Regions from separate parts of the Geobacillus sp. FSL K6-0789 genome, predicted to be linked through region 2. Evidence: predicted binding sites of a transcription regulator. Region 2 holds the regulator's gene; each other region holds the start of a gene.
What was found. Region 2 encodes Rex, which represses fermentation and respiration genes when NADH is low (regulators of the CRP and FNR family bind a similar motif). Its sites were predicted from a motif close to TTGTGAAATATTTCACAA; they were not measured.
Positions count from the first base shown of each region.

Region 1: the regulator Rex is predicted to act here: its motif matches at 2,517-2,534, upstream of NSQ51_RS04885 (formate/nitrite transporter family protein).
Region 3: the regulator Rex is predicted to act here: its motif matches at 1,973-1,990, upstream of NSQ51_RS08645 (nitrate reductase subunit alpha).
Region 4: the regulator Rex is predicted to act here: its motif matches at 2,693-2,710, upstream of ric (iron-sulfur cluster repair di-iron protein).

Region 1 is NZ_CP151966.1:922,756-926,971, forward strand. Features, by position in the region: partial or broken gene yyaC (spore protease YyaC) at 1-360, opposite strand, end outside; gene NSQ51_RS04875 (hypothetical protein) at 441-632, opposite strand; gene NSQ51_RS04880 (hypothetical protein) at 920-1,153, shown strand; gene NSQ51_RS04885 (formate/nitrite transporter family protein) at 1,704-2,489, opposite strand; gene NSQ51_RS04890 (IS701 family transposase) at 2,613-3,800, opposite strand.
Region 2 is NZ_CP151966.1:256,379-260,594, forward strand. Features, by position in the region: gene NSQ51_RS01415 (ABC-F family ATP-binding cassette domain-containing protein) at 1-907, opposite strand, end outside; gene moaC (cyclic pyranopterin monophosphate synthase MoaC) at 1,003-1,491, shown strand; gene NSQ51_RS01425 (redox-sensing transcriptional repressor Rex) at 1,507-2,148, shown strand; gene tatA (twin-arginine translocase TatA/TatE family subunit) at 2,166-2,318, shown strand; gene tatC (twin-arginine translocase subunit TatC) at 2,339-3,088, shown strand; gene NSQ51_RS01440 (YdiK family protein) at 3,153-3,332, opposite strand; gene NSQ51_RS01445 (type II CAAX endopeptidase family protein) at 3,329-4,063, opposite strand.
Region 3 is NZ_CP151966.1:1,657,321-1,661,536, forward strand. Features, by position in the region: gene NSQ51_RS08645 (nitrate reductase subunit alpha) at 1-1,912, opposite strand, end outside; gene NSQ51_RS08650 (metal-dependent hydrolase) at 2,083-2,586, shown strand; partial or broken gene NSQ51_RS08655 (alpha/beta hydrolase) at 2,621-2,971, shown strand; gene NSQ51_RS08660 (bacteriocin-processing peptidase family protein) at 3,118-4,216, shown strand, end outside.
Region 4 is NZ_CP151966.1:738,893-743,108, reverse strand. Features, by position in the region: gene moaD (molybdopterin converting factor subunit 1) at 1-168, opposite strand, end outside; gene NSQ51_RS03905 (molybdenum cofactor biosynthesis protein MoaE) at 165-632, opposite strand; gene mobB (molybdopterin-guanine dinucleotide biosynthesis protein B) at 629-1,129, opposite strand; gene glp (gephyrin-like molybdotransferase Glp) at 1,126-2,385, opposite strand; gene NSQ51_RS03890 (hypothetical protein) at 2,334-2,615, opposite strand; gene ric (iron-sulfur cluster repair di-iron protein) at 2,816-3,523, shown strand; gene moaA (GTP 3',8-cyclase MoaA) at 3,625-4,216, opposite strand, start outside.

The DNA of each region.
Region 1 (4,216 bases), 670 kb from region 2:
CGAGCGCCGTGCCAGGGGAAAGGGCGCCAGGGCGGATGGCGATCGTATGGACAAACGGCTGCGGGCCGACGATGCTGTCGATTACCACCACATACGCTCCGCGCTCGTGTTGCAGCCGCTCGGAAACACGACGGATGTTCGTTGCATCGACAGGCTTTCTAAGTTACCGATGACGGTCAAATGATCCGGATAAGCGTTTTCCAGCAGCGTGCCGACGAACGACCCTAAGCTGTCGCCGTTAATGCGGTTGCTGCCGATGCAAACGACGGTCAAACGGGAAATGTGCGCTGGCAGCAGGGAAAACAATTCATTGCGAATAAGCAAAGGAGCAAGCGGATCACTATACAAAATCGATTTCATCGGCCGCGATTCCTTTCCGTCGGTCGTTCTCCTTTTCTTAGTTCGCGGCCGATGCGGGTGATTCCTTTTTTTCGTTTCTGTCAATTGTGTCCTTGTTTTTGCTTGAAAGGATTGCGCCATTCCATTAACACGGCATGGTTGAGCGATTCTTCGTCTTCTAAACTTTCTTGCTGCACGCGGATGAGATCAGCAAAGTCGTCTGTCGTATAGTTGCGGATGACCGCTTCGCGCGGGGTGTTGCCGTCAAAGACGTATAAATGTTTATCGTACATGCTGATCCCCCTTTCGTTCGTTTTACCCTCATCATAACCGAAACCTAGAAAAAGCGCCAAGAAAGGTCCATGGACAAGTTTGCCCTCGACCCGGGGATGAAAATCACCGCTTGCCGACGGGATTTTCACGGAAAGCGGGTAGCTTGGTGTTCAAATAAAACGATCGTTTACAGCCTTTCGCTAAGTGATCAAGATCACCATCGCAAGCAACCACTGGCAATCTTCGTTTAGGACTCTTTCTCCATTTCACATACAAATTGGTTTACTCGCAAAAGCTTCCGAAGAAAATGAAAAATCATGTCGAACTTTGTCTGTCGAAAATGATGGATGGCAGGGAGGAGGAAACAGAGAATACCATTTTGGAGACAAACTTTTATAAAAAGATGGTCGATGGAGAATACGCCACGTTCCATTACAATGGATATTCGATTTCCTATTCTATTTTAGAGGCGGCAGGCAATGACGTACAACCGATAAAAGCGAAGGATGTTACCGCCGTCTATCCTGAAAACACCATTTAAGACAAAAAAACGGAACCCGCCTAGCCTTCGGAATTTGATTCCAAAGGAGCGACATTCCGTAGTGAACCAGACTACTGGGGTCCGTCTATATATCGGACTTTTACGTACCATAGATACAACGACCTCATGACCCCAGCTGCAAGGAGACCATTCGACAGAAGGTTGTTTTCATCCTCCCGATGGTGACGAAATTTTTTTGTCATGGGAGTCTATATAGTAATGATTCGTTAATCACATTTCAGAAATAAGTTTCATAAATATAAGTTCGATTAGACTAAATTATTGGTTAATGCAAAAAATTTTTTAGTAAAACATTGATTAAATAGTTTCATTGTAATATAATCTCTAATTGTAAAAAATTGGCTCTTCGCCACAAAGTGTACTTGACAAAGAAAGACGATTATGATAGAGAAAATCAAAACAGCATTTTTCCTTTTTATACCACACGTCTCTTTGAGCAACATTGCTATCACGTTTGTCTTTAAAAGTCAAGTACATCTTTTGGTGATGAACCTAATATTTTCTTTTTATGAAACAAATATCCAATGGGTTATTTGTCTGAAACGTGAACTTCGTTTTGCGATGTCAAATACGTATACAATGCTCCCATAAATAAGGCGCCACCGACAATATTGCCTAGTGTAACAGGAATAATGTTATGTATTACTCCTGCTAGGTCGATCGCCGCTGGATGAGGGAGGGCTAATGCAAGGGAAAACAGGCCTAAATTGGCAATGGAGTGTTCGTATCCAGAGGCAAAAAAGATAAAAACAATAAGAATCATCGAAAAAACTTTTGCCATATCCTCTTTCATTTGCATTGGAATAAAAATCGCTAAACAAACAAGCCAGTTACAGAGAATTCCTTTAAAAAAGAGCTGCATCGTTGTTGCGTGTATTTTTTTCTCCGCCACAAGAAATAATAAGTGATCTTGTGAAATATGATCAAAAACGCCGGATTGCGAAATAAGAAAAGCAAAAAACACAGCTCCTAATAAATTGCCGGTATAACATGCAAGCCAATTTCGCAACATATCTTTGATTGTCGTTTCTTTTTGCAAGGTGCTGATTGTAAAATACATCGTATTGCCAGTAAATAGTTCTGCCTCACCATACATAATTAATACTAAGGCGATTCCGAAAAAAATACCGCTTACTAAATACGTAGCAGGAGAATTCGCTTCACGGAAAAATTCCCCTACACGAAAACAAAGAACAAGCGCAAATCCGATGTACACCCCTGCCAAAGCAGCCCGCATCATATATTGAACAAGAGAGCGATCTAGAATGGCGCGTTTTTTTAAAGCTAACTCTTTACATTTTTGAACTGCTTCCATCTCTCCGACACTTCTCTTTCATTTACTTTGTGATTTTTTTCACATTATTTACGATATATAACTGTAGATGAGCATTTTTCATTACAATAATTCCCATGCCTTAAGAGACAAACAGGGTACCCCTTACGCGATACGGAGCTGTTTTTTGATCACATCAATGGGAATATCTTGCTTCGCAGCGTCATAAATGAACTCGACGACGCTGTGGTCTTTCCGCGACCGAAGAAGCTCCAGCCCGGTGGAGAGGTTTTGTCGGGATTCGGCGATGCTGTACACGCAGGAGAGCAGCACCACCGCCCAATACCGTTTCACCGCCCGAATGTGGCGAACGCGGTATCCATCCAGCTTCAGTTGATCTTTCGCCTGCCGGAAAAAGCACTCGATCGTCCAGCGCTGGGCGTAGTAACGCAAGATGTCTTCGTCCCCGAGTTCCCGGTCGGTGCTCAAGATGCAATGAAGATGTTCCGGCGCCATCGGCTGATCCGCCTTCCAAGCCAGCAGCACCACCGCGTCATCGAGGCCATGGATGGCCCCCTCATAGCGATACACGCGATAACGCTCCTGCCCCACCGTGACGAGGCGGGTGTCTTTGGACTCGATATAGCGGGCGAACTGCTTGGCTTGGATGGCGATGCCTTTCGGGTAGAGAATCCGGTTCGTCTTGAGCATCGCGATGACATGGAATCCCTGTTTCAAGCAGGCTTCAATGAGCTTTTTGGACGGATACCACGAATCCATGAGCACATACACCGGCTGAGCCCGCTTCACCTTGAGCGAGGAAAGCATCTCGATCGCCAGGTCGATCTTGCTTTTTCCCGCTTTCTTGTCATACAGGCGGAACGCAAATGGGAACGCCTGCGTGAAGGTGTGCACCATCAGCCAAACGAGCGAATGCCCCCAGACCGATTGATGATCTTTATGCGAGTAGTGCCAGTCGCACCCTTGAATGGCGTGCACAGCCCGTGACGAAGGCTTTGTTTTTTGGCAAATCGTATCATCAATCGAAACAAAAAGGGGTTGATTCTTCCGTTTGGCCAGTCGTTCGACCTGGGAAAGGATCCACTCTTGAAGCTTCCCAAGCAGCCTTTCCTCGTTCCAAGGGCTTTTCGTGAAAAAGTGACGGAGCGTCGTTCGATGATTCGGATGAAAGCTCCAGTAATGAATATCAGTCAATGTTCCCGAGAATCCCTTGGTGGTCAAGGCATCGACAATATGAATGAGATGCTTGATGACCGGTTTGGAAAGCTGCAGCGTCAACCCCAGCGTGAAGAAAAACTTGTGGATTCCTTGGTGATGTGCTAATCTATTCATGAGACATGAACCTCCTTGTGTGAATGGGTTTTGAACACATCTATTTTACCCAAGGAGTCCGGTTCATGTCTCCTTTTTTGTTTAGTTGTCAATTTATGTCAGTGAATTTGCTCATCTACAGTATATAACATACGCCTTTCCCATCTATTTTTCAACATATCGATGAAAAAGTTAAAATAAATGTCAACATTTTTATTTGTAACCGTTTACTAAAAAAATCACCGTTGCAATTTCAGAAATAGTTGTTCTAATATAAGTCAAATAACGGAACAACTGAAAAACATAATAACAAACAACCGTCAATAACATCGTTTGACGCATTTCTTTCGCCTGCACATGTTTAAAGACGAGGATTTTTTGCTCCCCGCGCTAAAGAAACCTCTATTTCTTTTTCCGGTTCATGCGGCAACAAATCC
Region 2 (4,216 bases):
TTTCGAGCTGCTTTCGCCGGCTTTGCGCCCGTTTCGTTGTCGAGGCGCGGGCGATGTTGCGCCGGATGAAGTCTTCGAGGCGGGCGATTTCCTCCTGTTGCTTTTCGTATCGTTTTAGCTCTTGTTCGTATTGCTCGGCCCGAAGCTCCAAATAGCGGCTGTAATTGCCGCTATACCGCTTAAGCGTCGCGTTGGACAGCTCGTACACTTCGGTGACGACTTTGTCCAAAAAGTAGCGGTCATGGGAAACGAGCAGAACGGCGCCGGGGTATGCCTGTAAATATTGCTCGAGCCATGTGAGCGTATCGAGGTCCAAATGGTTCGTCGGCTCGTCTAAAATAAGCAAGTCCGGCTTGGCCAACAGCAGTTTTCCAAGGGCGAGCCGCGTCCGCTGTCCGCCGCTTAGCGAGGAAACGGGCGTTGTTTGGTAATCGTATGACGAAAATTGCAGCCCGTGCAAAACAGAGCGGATGTCGGCTTCATACTGATAGCCCCCTTGTTCTTTGTATTGCTCTTGCAAGTTGTCATACGCTTGAAGCGTTTTTTCGTAGCGGGACGGATCGGCGAGCAGATCCGGGTCGCCAAGCTGGGCGCCGAGCTCTGCTAGCTGCGCTTCGATCGCCCGGAGCGGCGCGAATACGTCCAGCATCTCGTCCCAAATGGAGCGTGACGAGTCGAGCCCGCTGTTTTGCGCCAAATAGCCGATTTTGATATGGCTTGGCTTGATGATTTCACCGCTGTCGGAAGAAAGTTCGCCGGCGATGATCTTCAGCAGCGTCGATTTGCCTGCGCCGTTGCGGCCGACAAGAGCAATGCGGGCGCGGGACTGTATTTCTAGTTTTATATTCGATAAAATAAGGTCAGCGCCAAAATATTTCGTGATTCCATTCACTTGCAAAATGATCATGTCCGTCACCTCGCGAATAGTTTAACGTAAGTCGCGAAAACGGTCAAAGACAGATAACGAAAAATGGTGTATAGTGATAAATGGAGGAGATTGTCTTGTCATCGTTTACGCATTTCAATGAACAAGGCCGGGCGAAAATGGTCGACATTACGAACAAGGAAGATACGATCAGGATAGCGGTGGCGAGAACGAGCGTCACCGTCAATGAAGAGATTTACGAAAAGATGACGAACAATGCCATTGAGAAAGGTGATGTGCTGGCGGTAGCCCAGGTGGCCGGGGTCATGGCGGCGAAAAAAACGGCCGATCTTATTCCGATGTGCCATCCGCTTATGTTAAAAGGCGTCGATATTGCCTTTGCTTGGGAAAAAGAGGCGGAAGCGTATAAACTTGTGATTACCGTGACGGTCAAAACGAAAGGGAGCACAGGAGTGGAGATGGAAGCGCTGACGGCGGCTTCGGTATGCGCATTGACTGTGTACGACATGTGCAAATCGCTCGATAAAGGAATGACGATCGGTCCAACGTATTTGGTCGAAAAAACGGGCGGGAAGTCCGGCCATTATCGACGGAAAACCGATTAGCTGGGGGATGAAACGATGAGCAACGAACAACCGAAAATCCCGCAGGCGACTGCCAAGCGTCTGCCGTTATACTATCGGTTTTTGAAAAATTTACATGCCTCAGGGAAGCAGCGCGTGTCCTCCGCCGAGCTGAGCGAGGCGGTGAAAGTCGATCCGGCGACAATTCGCCGCGACTTTTCGTATTTTGGCGCGCTTGGCAAAAAGGGATACGGGTATAATGTCAATTATTTGTTGTCGTTTTTCCGCCAGACGCTTGAAGAGGATGAGGTGACCGAAGTCGCCTTGTTTGGCGTCGGCAATTTAGGCACCGCCTTTTTAAACTACAACTTTTCGAAAAATAACAACACGAAAATTGTCATGGCGTTTGATGTCGATGAACGGAAGGTCGGAACGACAGTCGGCGGGGTGCCGGTCTATCATCTCGATGAGCTGGAGGAGCGGCTTCGCGGCGACATTCCGATCGCGATTTTAACCGTGCCGGCCGCCGCGGCTCAAGCGCTGACCGACCGCCTTGTCGCGCAAGGAATTAAAGGCATTTTAAACTTTACTCCGGCGCGGTTGAACGTGCCGAACCATATTCGTGTCCATCATATCGATTTAGCCATTGAGCTGCAGTCGCTCGTCTATTTTTTGAAAAACTATCCATCGCCATCGTAAAAAGGAGAGAACAACACATGAAATATTTGTTGCTCGTTCTTGTCATTTTGTTGCTGTTTGGCACGAAAAAGCTGCCGGAGTTGGGGCGGTCGTTCGGCCAGTCGCTTCGCGAGTTTAAAGACGCCACAAAAGGGCTCGCTGATGACGAAGAAACGAAAACCGACCGATGACAAGGCAGGATGGGGAAACGATGAATGACAAAGAAATGTCCGTGTATGAACACCTCGGAGAGCTGCGGAAACGGCTGATCATCGTGCTTCTCTTTTTCGTTGCGGCGCTTGTAGCCAGCTTCTTTTTTGTCGATGACGTCATTGTGTATTTGCAGCACACTGCGGAAGCGAAACAGCTGACGATGAACGCGTTCCGCCTCACCGATCCGATTAAAGTGTATTTTCAGTTTGCCTTTGTCATCGCCGCTGTACTGACTGCTCCGGTGCTGTTGTATCAAATTTGGGCGTTTGTCAGTCCGGGGCTGTATGAAAAAGAGCGGAAAGCAACGCTCAGCTACATTCCAGCATCGATCATTCTATTTTTAGCCGGGGTTGGTTTTGCGTATTTCGTCTTGTTTCCATTTGTCGTCCGGTTTATGAATCAGCTGGCGGAACGGCTCGGCATTCAACAGATGATCGGCATTAATGAATATTTTCAGTTTTTGCTGCAGCTCGTGCTGCCGTTTGGCATCGTGTTTCAGCTGCCGATTGTTGTCCTGTTTTTCACCCGCTTAGGGCTTATTACGCCGCAGCTTCTTGTTCGCATCCGCAAGTATGCGTATTTGGCGCTGCTTATTTTAGCGGCCGCCATTACGCCGCCGGATGTGTTGTCGCAAGTGATCGTCATGATTCCACTGACGCTTTTGTATGAGGGGAGCATCTGGGTTGCCAAAATCGGCTATCGAAAGGCGCAATTAGCGGCGGAGGAAGGAAGCGGCGATCCATATTGAGGGCAGCATCAAGAGGACGGTTCATACGGCGCCAGGCAAAAACCCTCCCCCAATGGGGAGGGTTTTATTGTCTCGGTGTGAAGAACAAGCGAAAGGCGGTGCCGAAATCAAAAGCGGCCAGCGCCGCCAACGCGATGGTTGAGACGTTCCAAATCGTTTCATGAACGCTTTCGATCGCCAAATACGTAAACAGGAAGCCCAAGATGAAATACGGAACAGAAAACAGCCGCGGATGGCGCGTCATAGCCAAATCCTCCAAATGGCCAGCGGCAGTTCCGCTTGGCGCATCATGTTTTCCAATTCATCAGCCAACAAAATTTGAACGGCAACGACAAACGTGTTCATTGCTACATGGGCGAACATCGGCACGAAAATGCGTCCGGTTTTGGCGTATAAAAAGGCGAACACCATCCCCATGGATGTGTACAAAAGCAAATGCTCCGGCTCCATGTGGGCGAGAGCAAACAGAAGCGAGCTGGCCAGCGCTGCCAACCAAAAGTTGTATTTTTCATAAAGCGAGCCAAAAATGATTTTGCGGAAGATGAGTTCCTCCAAAACCGGGCCGATGACCGACGTGACGACGACGAGCAATGGCGTCAGGCGGATGATGTCGATGATTTGCCTTGTGTTTTCCGAGCCCGGCTCAATGCCCAATAGACGCCATTCGATGTTGGCGGCAACGCTTTGCGCGGCAAGCGCCAAAAAGACGCCCGAGATCGCCCACATCCATGACGAGGCGAGCGGCAGCCGCCGCATTGTCCGTTCATCGCGGTCGCCGCGCAGCAGCCATAAAATGATGGCAAAAGCCAATAAAAAGCTGATGACCGCCCAATAGCCGGAGGCAATTTTCGCTGCTTCGAGACGTGTTTGCGCGCCTTGGCCGACGCCGAGGGAGCGAAGGAGCGGCACACCGACAAAGGAAGACAGCTGCATGGCGATATAGGTGATGATGACATACCAGTAACGGCGCTTCAAATCGTTTTACCCCTTTATTTCAAATATATCCGTATTGTAGCACATGTTCGGCGAAATGATAAGAAAAGCGCGCCGGCCGTGGTTGGCGCGGCCGCCACAAAAAAATTGCCTAGCGTTGTTTATTGATGTTAGAAATGTGCAATAATGAAAATG
Region 3 (4,216 bases), 1.4 Mb from region 2:
CGTTGTAATCGCCAGGGTGTGAATAGCGCGCTTTTTTGGCCAGCGGTGAGATGAGCTCATCGACCGGCCGCTCTTCATAGCGCCATTGGTCGGTCGCAAAGTAAAAGAATGACGTGCCGTTTTGCAATTTCGCTGGTCCGACCCAGTCGCGAGCGGTGGCGATTGTCTGCCATCCTTCCACCGGCCGCAGCTTTTCCTGCCCGACGTAATGGGCCCAACCGCCGCCATTCACCCCTTGGGCGCCGACGAACAAGACAAGGTTCAAGACGGCGCGGTAAATCGTATCGGAGTTGAACCAATGGTTGATCCCAGCGCCGACGATGATCATCGACCGGCCGTTTGTGTCGATCGCGTTGTCGGCAAACTCACGGGCGATTTTCACGACGAGTTCGCGGTCGACGCCGGTGATCGCTTCTTGCCATGCTGGCGTGAATGGCACCTCGTCATCGTACGAGCGGGCGACTGTGCCGCCGATGCCGCGGTCAATGCCGTAGTTGGCCAAAATCAAATCATAGACGGTCGTGACGTAAACGTCTCCTGTTACGGTTTGCACTTTTTTCACTGGAACCGCGCGTTCGATCGTTTTTCCGCCCTCAGCGGTGAAATATGGAAGCTGGATCGAGATGACTTCATCTTCGCTCCCTAAAAACGACAGGCGTGGCTCAAGAGGCTGTTCTGTTTCCTCATCAACAAGACGCAAGTTCCATTTTCCTTTGTCTTCCCAGCGAGCGCCGATCGTTCCATTCGGCACGACAAACGAGTCGGTGTTTTCATCATAGATGACCGGCTTCCATTCGGCATTGTTCGTTTGTTTGCCAAGGTCTTTCGCCAACAAGAAGCGGCCGGCCGTCCATGTGCCGCCGTTTTGTTTTAAGGTGACGACAAACGGAAAATCGGTGTACATTTTGGCATATCGTTCAAAATATGGAACGGTCCGTTTGACGTAATATTCGTTTAAAATAACATGTCCCATCGCCATCGCCAAGGCGCCGTCCGTCCCTTGCTTCACCGACAGCCAGTCGTCGGCGAATTTTGTCGACTCGGCGTAATCTGGGCTGACGGAGACGACTTTCGTGCCGCGGTAGCGCACTTCGGCTAAAAAGTGAGCGTCCGGAGTCCGGGTGAGCGGGACGTTCGAGCCCCAGGTGATGATGTAGCCGGCGTTGTACCAGTCGCTTGACTCCGGCACGTCCGTTTGGTCGCCCCAAATTTGCGGCGACGCCGGCGGCAAGTCGGCGTACCAATCATAGAAGCTTAACATCGGCCCGCCCATCAGCTGCATGAAGCGCGATCCGGCGGCATGGCTGACCATCGACATGGCTGGAATCGGGGAGAAGCCGACGTTGCGGTCCGGGCCGTATTTGACGACCGTATACAATAAAGAAGCGGCGACAAGCGTCAATGCTTCATCCCAGCTGACGCGCACGAATCCGCCCTTCCCGCGCGCCTGTTTGTAGCGCTTCGCTTTTTCGCGGTCTTCAACGATGCTTTTCCACGCCTCAAGCGGGTTGTTTGGATGATGGGAGAGCGCCTCGCGCCACATGTCAAGCAAGATGCCGCGGACATACGGGTATTTGACGCGCAGCGGGCTGTACATATACCATGAGAAGCTCGCGCCGCGCGGGCAGCCGCGCGGTTCAAAGTCCGGCATATCCGGCCCGGTCGACGGATAGTCGAGCTGCTGTCCTTCCCAGGTGACGATGCCGTTTTTGACGTAAATGTTCCAGCTGCACGACCCCGTGCAGTTGACGCCATGGGTCGAGCGGACGACTTTGTCGTGCTGCCAGCGGCGACGGTATGCATCTTCCCAGGCGCGGTCGCCGTAGGTTGTTTCGCTATGGCCGTCGGCTTGGCGCTCGATCGGCCGAATATATTTGAAACGGTTGATGAACGGAGATCGTTTTCGTTTCATTTGCTTCACTCCTTATTAGCGTTGTGTACTTTTAACTATAGCCATGATGTTAATAACGCGATGTTAACTTTGTCACACTTGGCATCATTGTCACAAATCCGTCAAAAAACGAACGAATATTCTTTTCTGTGGTATAATGGGGAAAACGATAAAAGTTTGAGGGGATTTCGTTGCGATACTCCAGCCATGTCATTGCCACATTATGCCTCGGCGCGGCGGCGGCCGCGCATACAAAGCTGCCGTTTACCGCCGCCTATACGGTGGGGCTTGTCATCGGCAGCCTTCTTCCTGACATTGACGAGCCGTCGTCATACGTCGGCCGCCGTTCGTTCGGCGTCGCGGGGAAAGTAAAAGAAGCGTTCGGCCATCGCGGCATGACGCATTCGCTCATCGTCTGGGGGGTGCTTGCCGCCCTCGTCTGGCGCGACTCGGCGTCGCCGTTTACCGCTGGGCTCGTGCTCGGCTACTTGTTTCATATTGTGGAAGACTTTTTTTCTGTTCAAGGGGTGCCGCTGTTTTGGCCGTTTTCGTCCAAGCGGTGGAAAGTGCCGCTCTATCGGACGGGAAAAGGGATGGAGAAAGCATTGGTTGGCATCGCTTGGATCGCATTCGTCTATTTTGGCGTCAACGGCTTGTTTCACGAATGGTGGTGGTCATGGTTGTCGATGTGGTAACGGCGTCCGATCAAAAAAAGGAAAAAAGAGGTGCGGGGGCGAGCTGCCGAGGTATCTGGATTCGATCGGTTCGGACTTGAAAAATCCGGATGTGAAAGAGCTGGCATACGAGAAAACGCCGACCGCTTCTCTTCTTCAGCTGGCTAGGCTGATGGCACAGACAAAAGCGAAACTCGATCGCATCGTCTGTCCGGCGTTGATTTTTGTCTCTGACGAAGATCACGTCGTGCCGCCGGGAAACGCCGACATCATCTTTCAAGGTATTTCATCGACGGAGAAAGAGATCGTCCGCCTCCGAAACAGCTACCATGTGGCGACGCTCGATTACGACCAACCGATGATTATTGAACGGTCTCTCGAATTTTTCGCCAAGCACGCCGGATAAAACGAATCGGTATATGGCTGATCCTGTTCAAAGGAGAGGCCATTTTTTGTTTGTCGGTATTTTTGTGAAAAAATATGTGGCTGTTTTGCCGGGCTTGTTCTACACTTAATAAATAGCTGGAAAAAGAATAAGGGAGTTTTCTTTGTATGAATCATATCAAACCGATCGCATTGCTCGTTGAAGAAAAACGAATCGTGGATGCCCTTGCCCAGGTGCGGCCGCATTTAGAAAATATGGGATTGTTTCAATGGCGGCCGCTCATGGCTTCGTGGGACGAGATCGAACCGTTTCGGACGCTTGTCCGCCTGTTCGACTACGCGCTTATGTACCGGCATAGCGGGCTTGTCGCCCGGTACGCCCACCGGAAGTTCAACACGCTGCAGACGCTCGCATGGTTGTGCGACGAATGGCTCGATCAACGCCGGCCGCTCGATGTGGAAGAGGCGCTCACTCCGCGCCTGACCGCCGCGCTCGATGGCCGGGTGGAGGAGCCGAGGGAAGCGATCGCCCGGGCGGCGTTTGCGTTGGTGCGCGCTTTATTGGATATGCAGCGGATCGATGAGGCGCACGAATGGATGGATGTGGTTGCCCGCTATGAGACGGCGCCGATGCATGACAAGTGGGGCTATTTTTATATCGAGACCGGCGACCGGAAGCGCGCCGAACAGGTGATTTGCGCCGGTCTCGATGACCCGGAGCGCGGCGATATGTGCTATTTGCTTCTTGCCGATTTGTATGCGCTCGATGGCCGCCACCGCGAGGCGCTTGCCGTTTTGGAAGAAGGAAAGCAGCGTTTTCCGCAAGTGTTAGCGTTTTACGCTGAGCGCGTGCGCCGCCTGCGCGATGTGCGCGCCTACCGCGAGGCGCTCGCGGCGATGGAGGAACTTGACAGCCTGAATCCGCTTCATATGCATCGCCGTTATTTCGCCCATTTGCGCGCCGAACTGTATTACCAGCTTGAGGAATGGGAGAAGCTTGAATCGCTTGTGAAAGCGGAGCCGCAGCTTGAAAAAACGCCGTACGCCCGCGCGCTTGGGCGGCAAGGGAAACGGTCGGTGGCGCTGCCGCTTGTGCCGGTCGTGCAAAAGCACAACTATTGCGTGCCGGCGAGTCTGGAAATGATGCTTCGATTGCTTGGTTCCCCCCGCACGCAGGATGAAGTGGCCGAACATATTTTTGATGTGCGCGGATCGAAGCTGTCCACGACCGTACATTATTTGGAAGATATTGGATTTGTTTGCCGCT
Region 4 (4,216 bases), 480 kb from region 2:
GCGGGCGTACTCCTCATTGACCGCAGTCATGACGCGCCCGAGCGAGACGCCGTAGCGCTCTTCCACTTCGTCTTTCAGTTGTTTCACCGTTTCCGGAACGTGCGGCCACATCACTTCCCGCTCGCCGATTTGTTCGCCTAAATGCGCGAAAAATAAAAGGCGGATCATTCCTCACTCACCTCCGGCTTTCCGGACGGATACGCCGTCGTTTCAAGCTGGTCGCCCACCCAGGCGCTTCCGTCCTCCCATTGCTCTTTTTTCCAAATCGGCACGATTTGTTTGATCCGCTCAATAGCGTAGCGGTTCGCCTCATACGCTTCGGCGCGGTGCGGTGAAGAAACGGCGATGACGACGGCGATGTCGCCGATCTTAAGCCGCCCGATCCGGTGGGTGATCGCCGTTTTCGCCCCCGGCCATTTTTCGGCGATTTCCGCCCCGATTTGCGCGAGCATTTTCTCCGCCATCGACACGTACGCCTCATATTGCAAAAAGAGCGTCCGCTTGCCGTTCGTCCATTCGCGCACCGTGCCGGCAAAGACAGCGACCGCCCCCGCTTCCGGACGCATCACTTTTTTCATCACATCTTCGACCGAAATCGGCCGGTCGGTAATGGCAAACAACGGTTCGGTCATGTTCGTGTTCTCACCTCGTTCATGAGCCATGGAATATATTCATCATCATCGGCCAGCGAAAACACCGGATGCACTAGCGGCCCTTCGAGTGGCTCCCAGGCGATGACGGCGCGGATGTCGGCGAGGTGCTGGAGCGACGCCCAATCTTTCGCGGAGCGCACAAGCACGACTTTTGGATACCGATCTTGTTTGTAGCCTTCAACCAACACGAGATCGAGCCGAAGCGGCGCATAAAGCGCCAACACGTCATCCAACCGCCATAGCGGACGGCGGAGATGTAGCTGCAACAGCCCGTCCCCTTCCACCGCCGTTGCCACCGCCCCGGCCCGCTCATGGCGGACGGAATCGACACCTTCCGGCCGCGCGGGCTCGCCGCCATGGCCGTGATGCTTCACCGTCCCGACGCGCCATCCTTCCCGGACCGCGGCCGCCACCCATTTTTCCATCAACGTCGTCTTGCCGCTATGTTTATAGCCGACGACTTGCCAGACGTTCATTCGCTTGACCCCTCATCGTCATCCAAAAGCCACACGTCGACCTCATCGCCAACCGCAAACCCTCTCGTTCCGCCCGGCAGCACCATCAAGGCGTTCGCAAAGGCAAGCGAGGTGACGATGTTCGACTTGTCCATGCCGACCGGCTTCACGACAAGCCGACCGTCAACCGCCTCGACCCGGCTGCGCACGAAGCGGGTGAACGGGTTCGGCTTTGGAAACTCGGCGCCAAGGGTGGCTTTCGCTTTTTTCAAATACGGCTTGGCCGAAAACAGCCGCGTGCGCACGACCGGGCGGACGAACAGCTCATACCCGACGTAGCACGCCGACGGGTTTCCGGATAGACCGAACAGCAGCTTGCCATCAATCTCGGCGACGGTCGTCACGCTCCCCGGGCGCATGGCGATTTTGTTAAACAACACGTTCGCTCCGAGCCGCTTGTAAATGGCGGGCAAATAATCGAAATCCCCGACCGAGACGCCGCCGGTCGTAATGAGCATGTCCACTTGATCGAGCGCCTGGCGCACAGCGTGAAAACACGCATCGAGGTCGTCGGCGAGCTGGCCGAAATAAATCGGCTCGGCGCCGCTTTTGAACACCTGCGCCTCGATCATGTAGGCGTTGCTGTTGCGAATTTTTCCCGGCACAAGCGGTTCCGAGACGTCAAGCAGTTCGCTGCCGGTCGCAAAAATGCCGATGCGCGGCCGTTTTGCCACTTTCACCTCCGCATAGCCGAACGTCGCCAAGAGCGCCGCCACCCCGGGATTGATGCGCGTCCCTTTTTCGATGAGCGGCTGCCCTTTTTTCGCGTCTTCCCCTTGAAACGAAATATTGTCGCCAGGGCGGAACGGGCGTTTAATGGCCATATACGTTTTTCCATCCCGCTCGTACTGTTTGGCGAGCTCCAACATGACGACCGCATCGCACCCTTCCGGAATTTGCGCTCCGGTCATCAAGCGCACCGCTTGAAACGGACCGACGGGCTGTTTCGCCACTTGTCCGGCGCCGATCGTTTCAATGACTTCAAACTCGACCGGATGGTCAAGTCCCGCTCCTTCCGAGTCGGCGGCGCGAATGGCAAATCCGTCATACGGCGAGCGGTCAAACGGCGGCACGTCATGATCGGCGCGCAAATCTTCGGCCAAATAGCGGCCGTACGACTGGCGAAGCGGCACCGTCTCCTCTTCCCCTCTCCCGGCGTAATGCATCACCCGGGCGATGGCTTCCGCGACAGGAATCGGGGTTCGTCTTTCGACCATCTCTCCCTCTCCTTTCGATCATACGGCTGGCGGCAACCATATCGTTCTTTCAACGTTGTTGCCATTGGCAGCTGTTTTATGCCTTCTGCCAACTTTTCATCAACGACGCTCGCATCGGCAATATGCCGCAAAATCATCTCCCGCGTTTCGCCAAACAAAGCAGCGGACTGTTCGAGCTCTTGCATCACTTCATCCGCATAGCGGCATTGTTCTTGAATATAGTTTAGCACGTCTTGAGCCCGATTTTCGACTCGATCGATCAGCTGATTTCGTCTCTTTTATTGTACAGGAAAGAAGGGAGCCACTGTTGTGATGTTCATCACATTTCCTTGTTGTCTACTTTTTTCGTTTGTGTGAGCTGTGTCACAACGTTGACGTCCAAAACAAGGTATGCTGAAGCTGTAACGATTTGGTGATGGAGGGATCCGAAATGGAACAGCGGTTTACCGAACAATCGTTGATCGGCGATATTGTCACTCAATTTCCGAAAGCAGCGGATTTGTTTAAAGCGCGGCGCATTGATTTTTGCTGCGGCGGACAGCGCCCGTTAAAAGAAGCCATCGAAGAGCGCGGACTTGATGGCGAAGCGCTCCTTCGCGAGCTGAACACCCTTTATGCTGAAGCACAAAACAAGCCGACCGGAAACTGGAGCGAAGCGCCGCTAGCCGATTTGGTCGATCATATCATCAACACGCACCACCGCTATTTGAACGAGGAACTGCCGCAGCTCAGCCCGTATGTCACGAAAGTATTGCGCGTGCATGGCATGGACCATCCGCATCTGTCCCACGTGCATAAACTGTTTCATGAGTTAAAAACGGAGCTTGAGCAACATCTCATTAAAGAGGAAACGGGCGCATTCCCGCTCATTTTGCAATTTGCCGACAACCCGTCGCCGGAAAACCAGGAGGCGGTTGAGCGGGCCGTTCGCGAACTGGTCAATGAACATGACGCAGCCGGCGATTTGATGAAAGAAATTCGCGACATCACCAACGACTTCACCCCGCCGGAAGACGCGTGCGGCACGTACCGGCTCGTCTACAACCGACTCGCGGCGCTTGAAGACGATTTGTTTACCCACATCCATTTGGAAAACAACATCCTCTTCCCGCGCGTGTTGGCGGCGGTGAAGGCATAAGCAGACGAATCCATTCCCCTATTTCTAAGGTAAAGGCAGGCGCATCGAGCGATAAAAAGCAGGGCTGCTTCTTTGACGAAAAGAGCAGCCCCGTTTCTTTGTTATCCCCCAATATACGACATTTCAATTTTCGGGCGCTGTTTCGCTGTCTCTGCCGTCCGTTCTTCCGAATAGCGGTCTGTCCGCTCGCTCCAAATGGCGGCGATCAGCGCCTTCAGCTCTTCTTTCCCCGCGCCGGCGCGCAGTTTGTCTTTCAACGACACGCCCTCAGAAGCAAACAAACACGTGTACAGCTTGCCATCGGCGGAAATGCGCGCCCTCGTGCAGCTTTGGCAAAACGTTTCCGTCACTGAGGCGATAAAGCCGACTTCCACCTCCGTGCCGACGTAGCGGTAGCGGCTCGCCACTTCGCCGAAGTACGCTTTTTCAACCGGTTCAAGAGGGTGCATGGCGTTGATTTGTTCATACATCTCTTTTTTCGTCACGACATGGGAATAATCCCAGCCGTTCGTTGTGCCGACATCCATAAATTCAATCAAGCGGAGCGGAATGCCCAAGTCTTTAAAGTAGGCCGCCATCGGCACGATTTGCGAGTCGTTCCATCCTTTTTTGACGACCGTGTTCACTTTTACTCCAAGCCCCGCCGCCAGGGCGGCTTCGATGCCTTTCAACACCGGGGCAGAGCCGATGCCA